4 regions of the Pantoea sp. F_5 genome follow, and region 1 is predicted to be linked to each of the others. Evidence: predicted binding sites of a transcription regulator. Region 1 holds the regulator's gene; each other region holds the start of a gene.
What was found. The regulator CRP, encoded in region 1, controls carbon source genes, mostly activating them, when cyclic AMP is high. The targets are predictions, from matches to a motif close to ATGTGANNNNNNTCACAT.
Positions count from the first base shown of each region.

Region 2: a site for CRP is predicted at 2,547-2,564, ahead of pth (aminoacyl-tRNA hydrolase). Genes of this name have one in related genera too.
Region 3: a site for CRP is predicted at 1,058-1,075, ahead of epd (erythrose-4-phosphate dehydrogenase). Genes of this name have one in related genera too.
Region 4: a site for CRP is predicted at 1,762-1,779, ahead of deoC (deoxyribose-phosphate aldolase). Genes of this name have one in related genera too.

Region 1 is NZ_VWUO01000006.1:20,662-24,005, reverse strand. It holds gene F3I44_RS09565 (YccS/YhfK family putative transporter) at 1-2,053, opposite strand, end outside; gene crp (cAMP-activated global transcriptional regulator CRP) at 2,111-2,743, opposite strand; gene F3I44_RS09555 (OsmC family protein) at 3,047-3,344, shown strand, end outside.
Region 2 is NZ_VWUO01000002.1:301,917-305,260, forward strand. It holds gene F3I44_RS03915 (LysR family transcriptional regulator) at 1-347, shown strand, start outside; gene ychF (redox-regulated ATPase YchF) at 601-1,692, opposite strand; gene pth (aminoacyl-tRNA hydrolase) at 1,801-2,388, opposite strand; gene ychH (stress-induced protein YchH) at 2,644-2,919, shown strand; gene F3I44_RS03935 (GGDEF domain-containing protein) at 2,916-3,344, opposite strand, start outside.
Region 3 is NZ_VWUO01000003.1:241,317-244,660, forward strand. It holds gene tkt (transketolase) at 1-951, shown strand, start outside; gene epd (erythrose-4-phosphate dehydrogenase) at 1,265-2,284, shown strand; gene pgk (phosphoglycerate kinase) at 2,336-3,344, shown strand, end outside.
Region 4 is NZ_VWUO01000003.1:180,485-183,828, reverse strand. It holds gene deoA (thymidine phosphorylase) at 1-728, opposite strand, end outside; gene deoC (deoxyribose-phosphate aldolase) at 791-1,570, opposite strand; gene F3I44_RS05525 (TatD family hydrolase) at 1,805-2,602, opposite strand; gene F3I44_RS05520 (patatin family protein) at 2,599-3,344, opposite strand, start outside.

The DNA of each region.
Region 1 (3,344 bases):
TCAGCCAGCGGCCATGTTGCGGTCGCTGGTTCCACGCCAGCGATGAAATGGTGTACATCACGCTCAGATGATCGAGAATGCGCCGCACATGCTGCTCCACCACCGTAATCGGTCCCTCACTGATGTTCTCCAGGTCATCCAGCAGATTCACCTGTGAGCTTTCACCATCATATTCCAGCCGCTGCTGACACCGCTGCAGCGCAATTTCGCAGGATTGCAGATAGCGTTGAGCCAGCGAGGCGGTCAGCATCGTGTGCTCGCGCGCCAGAATCGTTATCGCATTGATATGCTCGACAATAAACTGACTGTGGGTGACCCAGAGCCGCATATCAGTCAGATAGCGCGAGTTGAACGCGGGTTCCTGCATCGCCTGATTTAGCGAGTTAAACAGCGCATTGTGTGCCTGATTCACTTTCACTCGCTGATAAGCCAGTTTCTCTGGCGACTGTTCATCGCCCAGCAAGAGCCGCAGTGCATCCTGGTAGGTTTCCAGCGCGTCGTGGGCGTTCTGCCGCAGTAAGCCGCTCTGCCACTGCGGCCATAACCACAGCATCCCGCCAAAGGCGATCAGACAGCCCATCAGCGTATCCATCAGTCGCGGCAGCAGAAACTGCGCACCATTCAGTGACAGCAGTTGCAGCGAGTAAACTGCCGTGACCGTAAAGCCAATCATCGACCAGCCATAGAACTGGCGGGTAAAGCGATAGCTGATAAAGGTTATCGCCAGCATGATCAACAGCACCAGGGACTCCGGCACCGCCAGCCGCAGCGTAGCGGCCGCGATGACCAGGCCGGCAAAGGTGCCCAACGCCCGGTGCTGAATACGGACGCGGGTGGCGCTGTAGCCGTTCTGGCTGACGAACATAATGGTCATCAGGATCCAGTAGGGTTTGGGGATATTAAAGAACAGCGCCAGCGCGCTGCCCAGCATCAGCATCACCGCAAAGCGACCCGCCGTACGCAGCGCCGACGAGCGAAACGAGAGATAGCTGCGCAGCGCCGGTAACAGCGGCAGGCGGCGCTGGCGGTCTGCCATCAAATCGCGCTGGTAAAGCGGCTTCTGGGTGCGCAGCACCCGCGCAATGCGGTTGAAGTGATAAAGGCAGAAGTTACCCACCGGATTATCGGGATGCTGATGGGCGATTTTCTCCAGCGCGCCGAGCTGTTTATCCATCGCAAAGCGGTCGGGTAACTGGTGATAAAGAATGTTATCTGCCAGCACCCGCAACCGGGCCGAGATGGTTTTGGCATTCCAGCGGATCACCGCTTCAGCATGGCTCTGCTCTACCAGCTTCTGTACTTCTTCCGGCCGATGCAGGCTGACCGAGATATGCTCCTGCAGATCGAGCGCCACCTGGAAAGCGCGCGTTAGCCGCTTATGGCTGTGATCGCGGCTTGCCGACAGCATGTGCATCTGCTGATAACAGGTGTTGATCAGATCGACCACTTTCTGCTGGTGAGCCAGCAGCGGCGGCAGCGCTTTTTCGGGATCGGTCAGCTGCGTCAGCAGGGTATATTTGGCGTCACAGTAGTTGGCCAGCTCGCGGTAAATCAGGCTCAGGCTCTCCCGCATCGGCTGCTCTTTCCACAGCCAGAACCAGAACCAGTTAAATATCCCATACCAGAGTGTGCCGCCGATATAGAGCAGCGGAGTGACATAGATGGGCATGCGGCCAATCAGGCTGAGGGTAAAGATGGCGGCAATAAGCGTACCGGGCAGCAGACGGCCGTGCAGCGGGCTAATCTCACCGGTGACGCCAAGCAGCAAAGGCATAGCGAAGAGGATCAGCGGCAGTGGAATCGCATGCAGGGTGAGCCACTGGATCAGAAAGCTGCCGAGGGCAAACAGGCTGCCGCCCACAATCAGACGTTTGAAAAAGCGTTTATGCGGAGTATCGAGACCGGCGATATTGCAGCAGGCGGGCACTAATGAGAACAGCAGACCTTTTTGCAGGTCGCCAGCCAGCCAGCCCAACGCGACCGGCAGGCAGAGCACCAGCGTTTGCCGCAAGGCGTAGTTAACTTCAGGATGATAAATGATTCGACGCCACATCGGCCCAACACAAACAATAACGGCGTGATGTTGCCATCACGCCGTGGATGACAGGAGTTAGCGGGTGCCGTAAACGACGATGGTTTTACCGTGTGCGGAGATCAGGTTCTGATCTTCCAGCATCTTCAGAATACGGCCCACGGTTTCACGTGAACAACCCACAATCTGGCCAATTTCCTGACGAGTGATTTTAATTTGCATGCCGTCGGGATGCGTCATGGCATCTGGCTGCTTCGCCAGGTTAAGCAGGGTCTGAGCAATGCGTCCGGTGACGTCGAGGAAAGCGAGGTTACCCACTTTTTCAGACGTGACCTGCAGGCGACGCGCCATCTGCGAGGAGAGTCGCATCAGGATGTCGGGATTCACCTGGATCAGCTGACGGAATTTCTTGTAAGAAATCTCCGCGACTTCGCACGCGCTTTTCGCACGTACCCAGGCGCTGCGCTCCTGACCTTCTTCGAACAGGCCAAGCTCACCAATAAAATCGCCCTGATTCAGGTAGGAAAGAATCATCTCTTTGCCTTCTTCATCTTTAATCAGAACCGCGACGGAACCTTTCACGATGTAGTAAAGCGTTTCTGCTTTTTCACCTTGGTGAATCAGCGTACTTTTGGATGGATACTTGTGAATATGGCAATGGGACAGGAACCATTCGAGTGTAGGGTCTGTTTGCGGTTTGCCGAGAACCATTCGCTATTATCCTCTGTTGTAATCGTGCCCAAAATACAGGGGGCAGTTTTCCCTGTCAGGCGGTGAAAGCTTCAAGCGTTTCCTTTTCAGGAAATTATTCGGGCCGCATCAGGCGCAGTGCGCTTCATTCTTCCCGGCTTCGCCATCGGGTGACGAAAAATATTTTCAGCACTGTTTGTAGCACAGCTTTTGCCGACTGTCTTCTGTTGTCTCGCTTCAGCTACAGGCGGATTTCTCTGGATTGCTGTTTACCAGGTGAAAGCGTACTCTGGCGACAAAACAGCGTATTCCGGAGCAAAAATCATGCAGGCAAGAGTGAAATGGGTAGAAGGGCTGACATTCCTTGGAGAATCCTCATCCGGCCATCAGATACTGATGGATGGCAATTCGGGTGATAAAGCGCCCAGCCCAATGGAGATGGTGCTGATGGCGGCAGGTGGATGCAGCGCGATTGACGTGGTATCAATTCTGCAAAAAGGCCGCAACGATGTGGCTGATTGTGAAGTAAAACTGACCTCAGAACGTCGTGAAGAAGCACCGCGAATCTTTACGCACATCAACCTGCATTTTATCGTGAGTGGCAAAGCGCTCCAGGATAAAG
Region 2 (3,344 bases), on a different contig from region 1:
ATTTACTGATGATGCAGGCGCAGGATCCGCTTGGACGCGTCCTGCACCGTGCACTGCGTGATAAGAAACTAAATCCCGCCGTGTCGTTGTCGATCAAAACCTACTCGGTCATTGCCGATATGGTGCTCGCAGGTGGCGGCGTGGGCGTCGTGGATCTCTTCACCGCCTGCCGCTATGCCGAACAGCTAAAGCTGCTGCCCATCGCGCAACCTCTGCCGTTTGAAGTGATGCTGATCAGCCGTCGTGACCAGCCACAGTCGCAGTCGACTCTGCAACTGAAGCAGGTGATCCGTAACAGACTGTGGGAGATTGCCCGGCAGTGTGAGGTGCAGTTTATCCGTAGCTGAATACGTGCCATTTCAGGTGAAGAGCAGGTGAGAGGGGACGCGCAGGTTGCAACGGGTTCGTTTGCTGACTTGTGCGAAGAATGAGCGGGGCTGGAACAATATTTTTTTAAGATACTCATTACGGCGTTGCCGGAATGAGCGGACAGGCAATATTGATACAGCATCAAAAAGAAAAACCCACGCAGTTGCGTGGGTTTTAAGGTGTCTGTCAGATTTCATGGGGTTGCTAAAACCTCATGAAACAACAACCCAATCAGACGTTGAACAAAAAGTTCATCACATCGCCATCTTTCACGATGTACTCTTTACCTTCTGAACGCATCTTTCCAGCTTCTTTCGCGCCTTGCTCGCCTTTATAGGCGATAAAGTCTTCAAACGCGATGGTCTGGGCGCGGATAAAGCCTTTCTCGAAGTCGGTATGGATTTTACCGGCTGCCTGTGGGGCAGTTGCGCCAACCGGGATGGTCCAGGCACGCACTTCTTTCACGCCAGCGGTGAAGTAGGTCTGCAGGTTCAGCAGCGAGTAACCGGCGCGGATAACGCGGTTCAGGCCCGGCTCTTCCAGTCCCAGTTCCGCCATGAACTCTTCACGATCTTCATCTTCCAGCTCGGCAATGTCCGACTCAACGGCGGCGCAAACCGGTACGACGACTGAACCTTCTGCTTCGGCGATAGCGCGAACCTGATCCAGGTACGGGTTGTTCTCGAAACCATCTTCATTGACGTTGGCAATGTACATCGTTGGTTTCAGGGTCAGGAAGCTCAGATAGCGAATGGCCGCTTTGTCGTCGGCATCCAGATCCAGTGAACGCAGCATGCCCGCTTCAGAAAGATGCGGCAGGCACTTCTCCAGCGCAGCCAGCTCGGCTTTGGCATCTTTGTCGCCGCCTTTGGCTTTCTTCTGCACGCGCTGTATCGCACGTTCACAGGTTTCCAGATCGGACAGCGCCAGTTCGGTGTTGATGACATCAATATCTTCCGCCGGGTTCACTTTCCCCGCAACGTGGATGATGTTGTCGTTTTCAAAGCAGCGCACCACGTGGCCGATCGCTTCGGTTTCGCGGATGTTGGTCAGGAACTGGTTGCCCAGGCCTTCACCTTTGGACGCCCCTTTTACCAGGCCCGCGATATCGACGAATTCCATGGTAGTCGGCACCACGCGCTGCGGCTTAACAATCTCAGAAAGCTGGTCGAGACGCAGGTCAGGCATGGGTACCACGCCGGTGTTTGGCTCAATGGTACAGAACGGGAAGTTAGCCGCTTCGATGCCCGCTTTAGTCAGCGCGTTAAACAGAGTGGATTTACCGACGTTCGGCAGGCCCACGATACCGCATTTGAATCCCATGGTTTGATACCCTTTATAACTGGATGGACAGCGCGCCAGAGGGCGGACTGTCGGAGACGAATGGAAAAATTTCGCGCATTATACACGGAATCGCAACGATTCGGGCGTTTAAGCAGGCTTGAAGGCGTGCAGCCGGTTCATTGCCTTAATGCGATCCTCTTTCAGCCACAGTTCGGTGCAGCGCGCCGCCTCATCAATGGCATCATCAATCAGCTTCTGCTCACTGGCGGGCGGCTTGCCCAGCACAAATCCGGTCACCTTGTTGCGATCGCCGGGATGCCCGATACCGATGCGCAGCCGATGAAAATTATTGTTGTTGCCCAGCTTGCTGATGATGTCTTTCAGGCCGTTATGGCCGCCATGGCCGCCGCCCTGCTTGAATTTCGCCACACCGGGCGGCAAATCGAGTTCATCATGCGCCACCAGAATCTCTTCTGGCGCAATGCGATAAAAGGTCGCCATTGCCGCCACCGCTTTACCACTCAGGTTCATAAAGGTGGTCGGCACCAGCAGGCGCACATCCTCGCCGGCTATCGCCAGGCGGGCGGTATAGCCATAGAATTTGCCTTCCTCTTTCAGTGACTGATTGTGGCGCTCAGCCAGTAGATCCAGATACCAGGCACCCGCATTGTGGCGTGTGGCGGCGTATTCAGCGCCCGGATTGGCCAGTCCCACAATCAGTTTAATGCTGCTCACAATGATTATCCTGCTGTTATCGCGAAAGGGCGTTAGTTTACTTCGCCACAGGCGAGATGACAAAGCACACGCATCGAAATGGTTCAGAACGGTGATTAATCATTTTCTATCTGAATCAACAGGCTGCATTCAGGACCAGGCCATTCTTTATAGCTGATGTGTGATCCAGTCCGCAACGTGGACCCCAGCCATTGCCTAAACTTATGGCACTTAACATTGTGTGCGGTTATTTACTCATATGGATGGAGGTGCAGCATGAAACATCAACACTGCCGCGTAGCGGGTAACAGCTTGATGGTACTGGGATTAGTCACAATGGTGCTGGGTGTTGGGTTTTCAATTATGAACCAGCTGCCGACACTCGATTTGCCGCAGTTTCTGGCGCAGGGCGCGATTCTGAGCATCTTTATTGGCGCACTGATGTGGCTGGTGGGCGCGCGTATCAGTGGCCGTGAAAAAATTGAAGATCGCTATTACTGGCTGCGTCACTATGACAAGCGCTGCCGCCGGTCACACAATTCCCACCACTAACTGATGGCTGCCGGGACTGGATGCTGCGCAGTGCAGTTCCGGCCACTGGCTTTCGCGTGATAGAGCGCTGCATCTGCCAGCGCCAGTAAACTCTCAAAATCCTGCTGGCCTTGCGTGACCGTGGCAAAGCCAATGCTGACTGAATAAGCTATGTCATTGGGTTGCGATGTACAGACCGCCAGCCGGATCGCCTCACACCACGCCTCTGCATCCCGTGCTCCAGCCGGAATGATGGCCGCAAACTCTTCTCCGCCCAGTCGTGCAAAACGCCCCTCAGCCGGTATCAATTCTCTGACTATTTCGCAAAAGTGAATCAAAATCTGGTCGCCCTGATGATGGCCATATCGATCATTGATGCTTTTAAAATGATCGAGGTCGAACAGTATTGCGCTGAACGGCCGGTTCTGACGGCGGCAGCGCGCCAC
Region 3 (3,344 bases), on a different contig from region 1:
CAGGCGAACCCGGCGAAGATCGCCAGCCGTAAAGCCTCACAAAACGCTATCGAAGCCTTTGGTAAAATTCTGCCGGAATACCTGGGCGGCTCAGCCGACCTGGCACCGAGCAACCTGACTATCTGGTCTGGGTCTAAGCCAATCAACGAAGATGCAGCGGGTAACTACATCCATTACGGCGTGCGCGAGTTCGGTATGACCGCTATCGCTAATGGCCTGGCGCTGCATGGCGGCTTCCTGCCGTACACCGCCACCTTCCTGATGTTCGTGGAGTATGCGCGTAATGCCGCGCGTATGGCGGCACTGATGAAGATCCGTCAGATCATGGTCTACACGCACGACTCTATCGGTCTGGGCGAAGATGGCCCGACGCATCAGCCGGTTGAGCAGATGGCGAGCCTGCGTACCACACCAAACATGAGCCTGTGGCGTCCCTGTGACCAGGTTGAATCTGCGGTGGCGTGGAAATATGCCATTGAGCGTAAAGATGGCCCGACCGCGCTGATTTTCTCTCGTCAGAACCTGGCGCAGCAGGAACGTGATGCTACACAGCTGGCTAACGTGGCACGTGGCGGTTATGTGCTGAAAGAGTGCGACGGCACCCCTGAGCTGATCCTGATCGCCACCGGTTCAGAAGTTGAACTGGCTGTCGGTGCCTGGGACAAACTCACCAGCGAAGGCCGCAAAGTACGCGTGGTCTCTATGCCGTCAACGGATGCTTTTGACAAGCAGAGCGATGAGTACCGCGAATCTGTATTGCCGAAAGCGGTCAGCGCACGCGTCGCTATCGAAGCGGGCATCGCGGATTACTGGTTCAAATACACCGGACTGAACGGCGCTATCGTGGGTATGACCAGCTTCGGTGAATCTGCACCTGCGGATCAGCTGTTTGAACTGTTTGGCTTCACCGTCGACAACGTGGTCGCGAAAGCGAAGGCGCTGCTGGCGTAAAAACCGGCCAGGCGGGTCCGTTCCCGTCTGGCAGTGAAACAAGAGGGGCGAAATTGTCGTCCCTTTATTTATTATTCCTCCAGTAATAACTGACAATGGCCCGAATTTGTGACGCAGATCCAAATTTAAGCAGTCAGATTGATCACAGTCATTCCTGTTATTCCTTCCTTCTATTATTGTGGCTGAACCGTTTCAGTCGGTGTGCATATTGCCCTGATTTCGGACAATGCCGGGTAAGAATCTCCTGTACAAAATGCAGTGAAACGCTCAGGCTAACGGCACGTTTTTTTCAGTCTGACGTGGCAGGAGAGAAATGACGGTACGGATAGCGATAAATGGTTTTGGCCGGATTGGACGCAACGTCCTGCGCGCGCTCTATGAAACGGGCCGACGTGCAGAGATCACTGTGGTCGCCATTAACGAGCTGGCAGAAGCCACCGGTATGGCGCACCTGCTGAAATACGACACCAGCCATGGCCGTTTTGCTTTTGACGTCCGTCAGGAGCGCGATGTGATGTGGGTGGGGGGTGATACCCTGCGCATCCTGCACCGTGCAGACATTGCCAGTTTGCCCTGGCGTGAACTCGATGTGGATGTGGTGCTGGACTGCACCGGCGTTTATGGCTCGCGGGCTGATGGCGAAGCGCATCTGCAGGCTGGCGCTAAAAAAGTGCTGTTCTCTCATCCCGGCGGCAACGATCTCGACGCCACGGTGGTGTATGGCGTTAACCAGCAGGCGCTGACCGCCAGCGACCGCATCGTTTCCAACGCGTCCTGTACGACGAACTGCATTATTCCGGTCATTAAACTGCTGGATGATGCGTTTGGAATTGAATCCGGTACCGTCACTACGATCCACTCGGCGATGCACGATCAGCAGGTAATCGACGCCTATCACAGCGATCTGCGCCGCACACGCGCAGCCAGTCAGTCGATCATCCCGGTAGATACGCGTCTGGCGGCCGGCATTACCCGTATTTTTCCGAAATTCAACGATCGCTTTGAGGCGATAGCCGTTCGCGTCCCGACGATTAACGTGACGGCCATTGATCTCAGCGTTTCTGTGCATAACGCGGTGACAGCGTGTGATGTTAACACCCTGTTGCGGAGCGCGGCAGAAGGGGCATTTCGTGGTATAGTTGACTATACGGAATTACCGTTAGTCTCAGTAGATTTTAACCATGATCCGCACAGTGCCATTGTGGATGGAACACAAACGCGGGTCAGCGGTCAACACCTTATCAAGACCCTGGTCTGGTGTGACAACGAATGGGGCTTTGCTAACCGAATGCTCGACACGACGTTAGCGATGGCCGCAAGCGGTTTCAGGTAAGACGCGGTTTGCGTCTGGCAAAACTTATGAGAATCAACGAGAGGGTTCACCATGTCTGTAATTAAGATGACCGATCTGGATCTGGCTGGCAAACGCGTTCTGATCCGTGCCGATCTGAACGTACCAGTTAAAGAAGGTAAAGTGACGTCTGATGCACGTATCCGTGCTTCTCTGCCAACCATTGAAGCGGCGTTGAAACAGGGCGCGAAAGTGATGGTTACCTCCCACCTGGGTCGTCCGACCGAAGGTGAGTACAACGAAGAGTTCTCGCTGCTGCCGGTAGTTAACTACCTGAAAGAGAAGCTGAGCGGCACCAATGTGACCCTGGCAAAAGATTACCTCGATGGCGTTGAAGTCGGCGCTGGCGAACTGGTTGTGCTGGAAAACGTTCGCTTTAACAAAGGCGAAAAGAAAGACGACGAAGCGCTGTCTAAAAAATATGCTGCGCTGTGCGACGTTTTCGTGATGGACGCCTTTGGTACTGCGCACCGTGCGCAGGCGTCTACCCACGGCGTCGGCAAATTTGCCCCTGTCGCCTGTGCGGGTCCGCTGCTCTCTGCAGAACTCGAAGCGCTGGGTAAAGTCATGAGCAACCCGGAGCGTCCGCTGGTGGCTGTCGTCGGCGGTTCTAAAGTCTCTACCAAATTTGACGTGCTGCAGTCTCTGGTCAAAATCGCGGACACCGTGATTGTGGGCGGCGGCATTGCGAACACCTTCGTGGCTATCGATAACAAAGTCGGTAAATCACTCTATGAACCAGACTTCGTTGAAGCGGCCAAAGGCCTGCGCGATCAGCATGGTATCCCGGTTCCGACTGACTCACGCGTCGGCACAGAATTCTCTGAAACTGCGCCAGCGACCGTGAAAAAGGTTTCGGAAGTCGCGGATAACGAAGAGATTATGGATTTTGGTGATGAAACCGCCCAGGCGATGGCGGCTATCCTGAAGGATGCGAAAACCATCCTGTGGAACGGCCCGGTTGGCGTGTTCGAGTTCCCTAACTTCCGTAAAGGCACCGAGATCGTGGCGAACGCCATTGCAGACAGCGATGCCTTCTCTG
Region 4 (3,344 bases), on a different contig from region 1:
TTCATGTCCGTCAGCAGCGCGGTGGTCTGGCAGCCTGCGCCGTTGGCAACGCCCACAATCGACTGCGCCAGATTTTCTGAGGCTTCATAGGTTGGCATAAATGCGCCGGAACCCACTTTGACATCCATCACCAGCGCATCCAGTCCCTCGGCCAGCTTCTTCGCCAGAATCGAGGCGGTGATCAGCGGAATGGAATCGACGGTGGCGGTGATGTCACGCGTCGCGTAGAAGCGCTTGTCCGCCGGGGCCAGCCAGCTGGTCTGGCCGATAATCGCCACACCGACCTGCTTAATGATCTCGCGGAAACGATCATCACTGGGGAAAATATCGAAGCCCGGAATCGCTTCCAGTTTATCCAGCGTGCCGCCGGTATGCCCCAGACCACGACCGGAGATCATCGGCACATATCCGCCGCAGGCGGCGACCATCGGCCCTAACATCAGCGACGTCACATCGCCGACGCCGCCGGTCGAGTGCTTATCCACCACCGGCCCGTTAAGGTTGAGTGATTTCCAGTTAAGTACCGTACCGGAATCACGCATCGCCATCGTCAGCGCAACCCGCTCCGGCAGTGTCATATCATGGAACCAGATAGTCATTGCCAGCGCGGCAATCTGACCTTCAGAGACGGTGTTATCACGCACGCCGTTAATGAAGAAGCGAATCTCCTCTTCAGTCAGCGCCTGGCCGTCACGTTTTTTGCGAATAATTTCTTGTGGCAGGAACAAAGTAGCCCCCTGGTTCAGGGAAATCAGGATGGAGAACAGGCGGTCAGCGACCGCCTGAAGGATCAGTAACCCGCTTTACTGGTGTCGCTGTCATGACCCAGGGTGTTGAGCAGGCTCGCCAGCAGGCTTGATGCACCAAAACGGAAATGGCGCGCATCGGCCCAGTCGGCACCCAGCGTCTCTTCGGCCATCTGCAGATAGATCGCAGCATCTTCAGCAGTGCGCACGCCGCCCGCCGGTTTGAAACCAACCTGCTGGCTGACGCCTTTGTCACGGATCACATTCATCATGATCTGCGCCACTTCCGGCGTGGCGTTAACCGGTACTTTACCGGTGGAGGTTTTAATGAAGTCGGCACCCGCATCAATGGCAATCTCAGAAGCCTGACGGATCAGCGCTTCTTCTTTCAGCTCACCGGTTTCGATGATGACTTTCAGCAGCACGTCCGCTTCAGCGCAGGCGGTTTTACAGGCTTTTACCAGATCGAAACCAATCTGGCTGTTACCGGCGATCAGCGCGCGGTACGGGAAGACCACATCCACTTCATCCGCACCGTAGGCGATGGCGGCGCGGGTCTCTGCCAGTGCAATATCGATGTCGTCATTACCGTGCGGGAAGTTGGTCACCGTAGCGATGCGGATCTCCGGCGTACCCTGCTCCCGCAACGTTTTACGCGCAATCGGAATAAAGCGCGGATAGATACAGATGGCGGCGGTATTGCCTGCCGGGGATTTAGCCTGATGACACAGGGCGATCACTTTTGCGTCGGTGTCGTCGTCATTCAGGGTGGTTAAATCCATCAGTTTCAGGGCGCGCAGGGCAAGAGGTTTAATATCGGTCATGAGGCTCTCCAAAGGATCGGGGTGCAACCCACCGGCTTGCCGGCGGAATGTTATAATAATAACACTCAGAAGCGGCCTGATATGTGCCAGCAGTCACATAGGGATAAGAAATTAGTGCAATCGTGCCACACTCCCTGTGACAAAAATCGCAGATAACAGCGTTTAGTGGCCATTATACGCCAGTCGGCCCAATGTTACTATTATCACATTTAAGCGCAGATGAGGCAGATCCGGTCAGTTATGCAGCGCCGGGAAAGCGGGATCGAGCTGGAAGAGTTGCTGGCTGTTGTGCCACAACGCATCGGCAATCTCTTCGGGTGACTCCTCTCGCAGGCTGCAGAGCACCTCCCACACCTGACGCGCCCGTTCAGGGCGGTTTGGCTGGCCCTGAAAGCCCTGCAGCGGCATATCGGGTGCATCGGTTTCCAGTAGCAGCGACGAGAGCGGCAGTTGCGCCACGGTCTGACGGGTTTTGCTGGCGCGTTCATAGGTAATGGTCCCGCCAACGCCAATCGCATAACCCAGCTTAATAAAGGCCTGCGCTTGTTGCAGGCTGCCCGCGAAACCGTGCACCACGCCACAGCGCGGCAGATCGTGACGACGCAGAATCTGTGCCAGCTTGTCATGTGTACGGCGTGAATGAAGGATCACCGGCAACGCATAACGCTTTGCCAGCTTAAGCTGCGCTTCAAGAAAGCGTTGCTGCTTATCAAACTGCGGATTGTCGCGATAGAGATCCAGTCCGATCTCACCGATCGCCACCAGCTTACGTGGCCGCTGTTGCAGTAAGGTTTCCAGTTGCCCAAGATGCGCCTCAACGTGATTTTCAATGACGATGGGGTGCAGGCCCAGCGCCGCGTAAAGCGGCGAGTGGTCAGCAGCCAGCGCGCAGACGCGCTCAAACCGGCTGGCATCGATTGCCGGAATGATAATCTTCTCTACACCCGCTTCCGCGGCGCGCGCCAGGCTGTCGGCAGCATCCCCTTCGAAAGGCGGAAAGTCGAAATGACAGTGCGTGTCGATAAACATCATGCCAGCGATCCTTTGTCATAATCTGCATCATTGTCCGCCAACGGCGGCGTGATAATCAATCGGGTATCCGGTGCATTGGCGACCGGCGCAGGTGGCGTAACGATGCGCGTTGAGCTCATCGGTTCCGCATCGCTCAGCCACTGGCCCAGCGTGGCGAGGAAATAGCGGCCACAGCGCCGTCCCAGATGATAATCCTGATTCAGCGCGGCAACACGGCTGCCAAGGGCACTGCTGGCCAGCACATGCGGCGGGAAGATTTCGATAATGCGCAAATCGTCGGGCGGATTCTCGATAAACTGCTGAATTTCGCGATAGCTCTGCTCATGCTTATTCAGCACGTTGATCATCGGCTGTAGTGCCCCGGTGCTGAGCCAGCGCTCCATCCGCTTAAACCATTTCGGGGTATAGAACATCTGCGACGGCACGGTGCGGATCACTACAATGGTATCGGCCCCGCGACGGGCGGCTTCACGCACCGGAATGGCATCGCTGATGCCGCCATCGAGATAGCTTATCCCTTCCAGATTGACGCCCAGCCGGTAAAAACCGGGAATGGCACTGGAGGCTTTAATCAGATCCAGCCAGTTGTCGGCGGTGGGAGTAAAATAACCGGGCGTATAGTCGTCGCTACGGCAGGCGCACATATAAAACTCCCGGCCGCTGGAGAACAGCTGTTCCGCGCTGCTCATCGCCAGCGGAAATTCACTGCGGGTAATATCGATCAACCAGTCGAGATCGATCA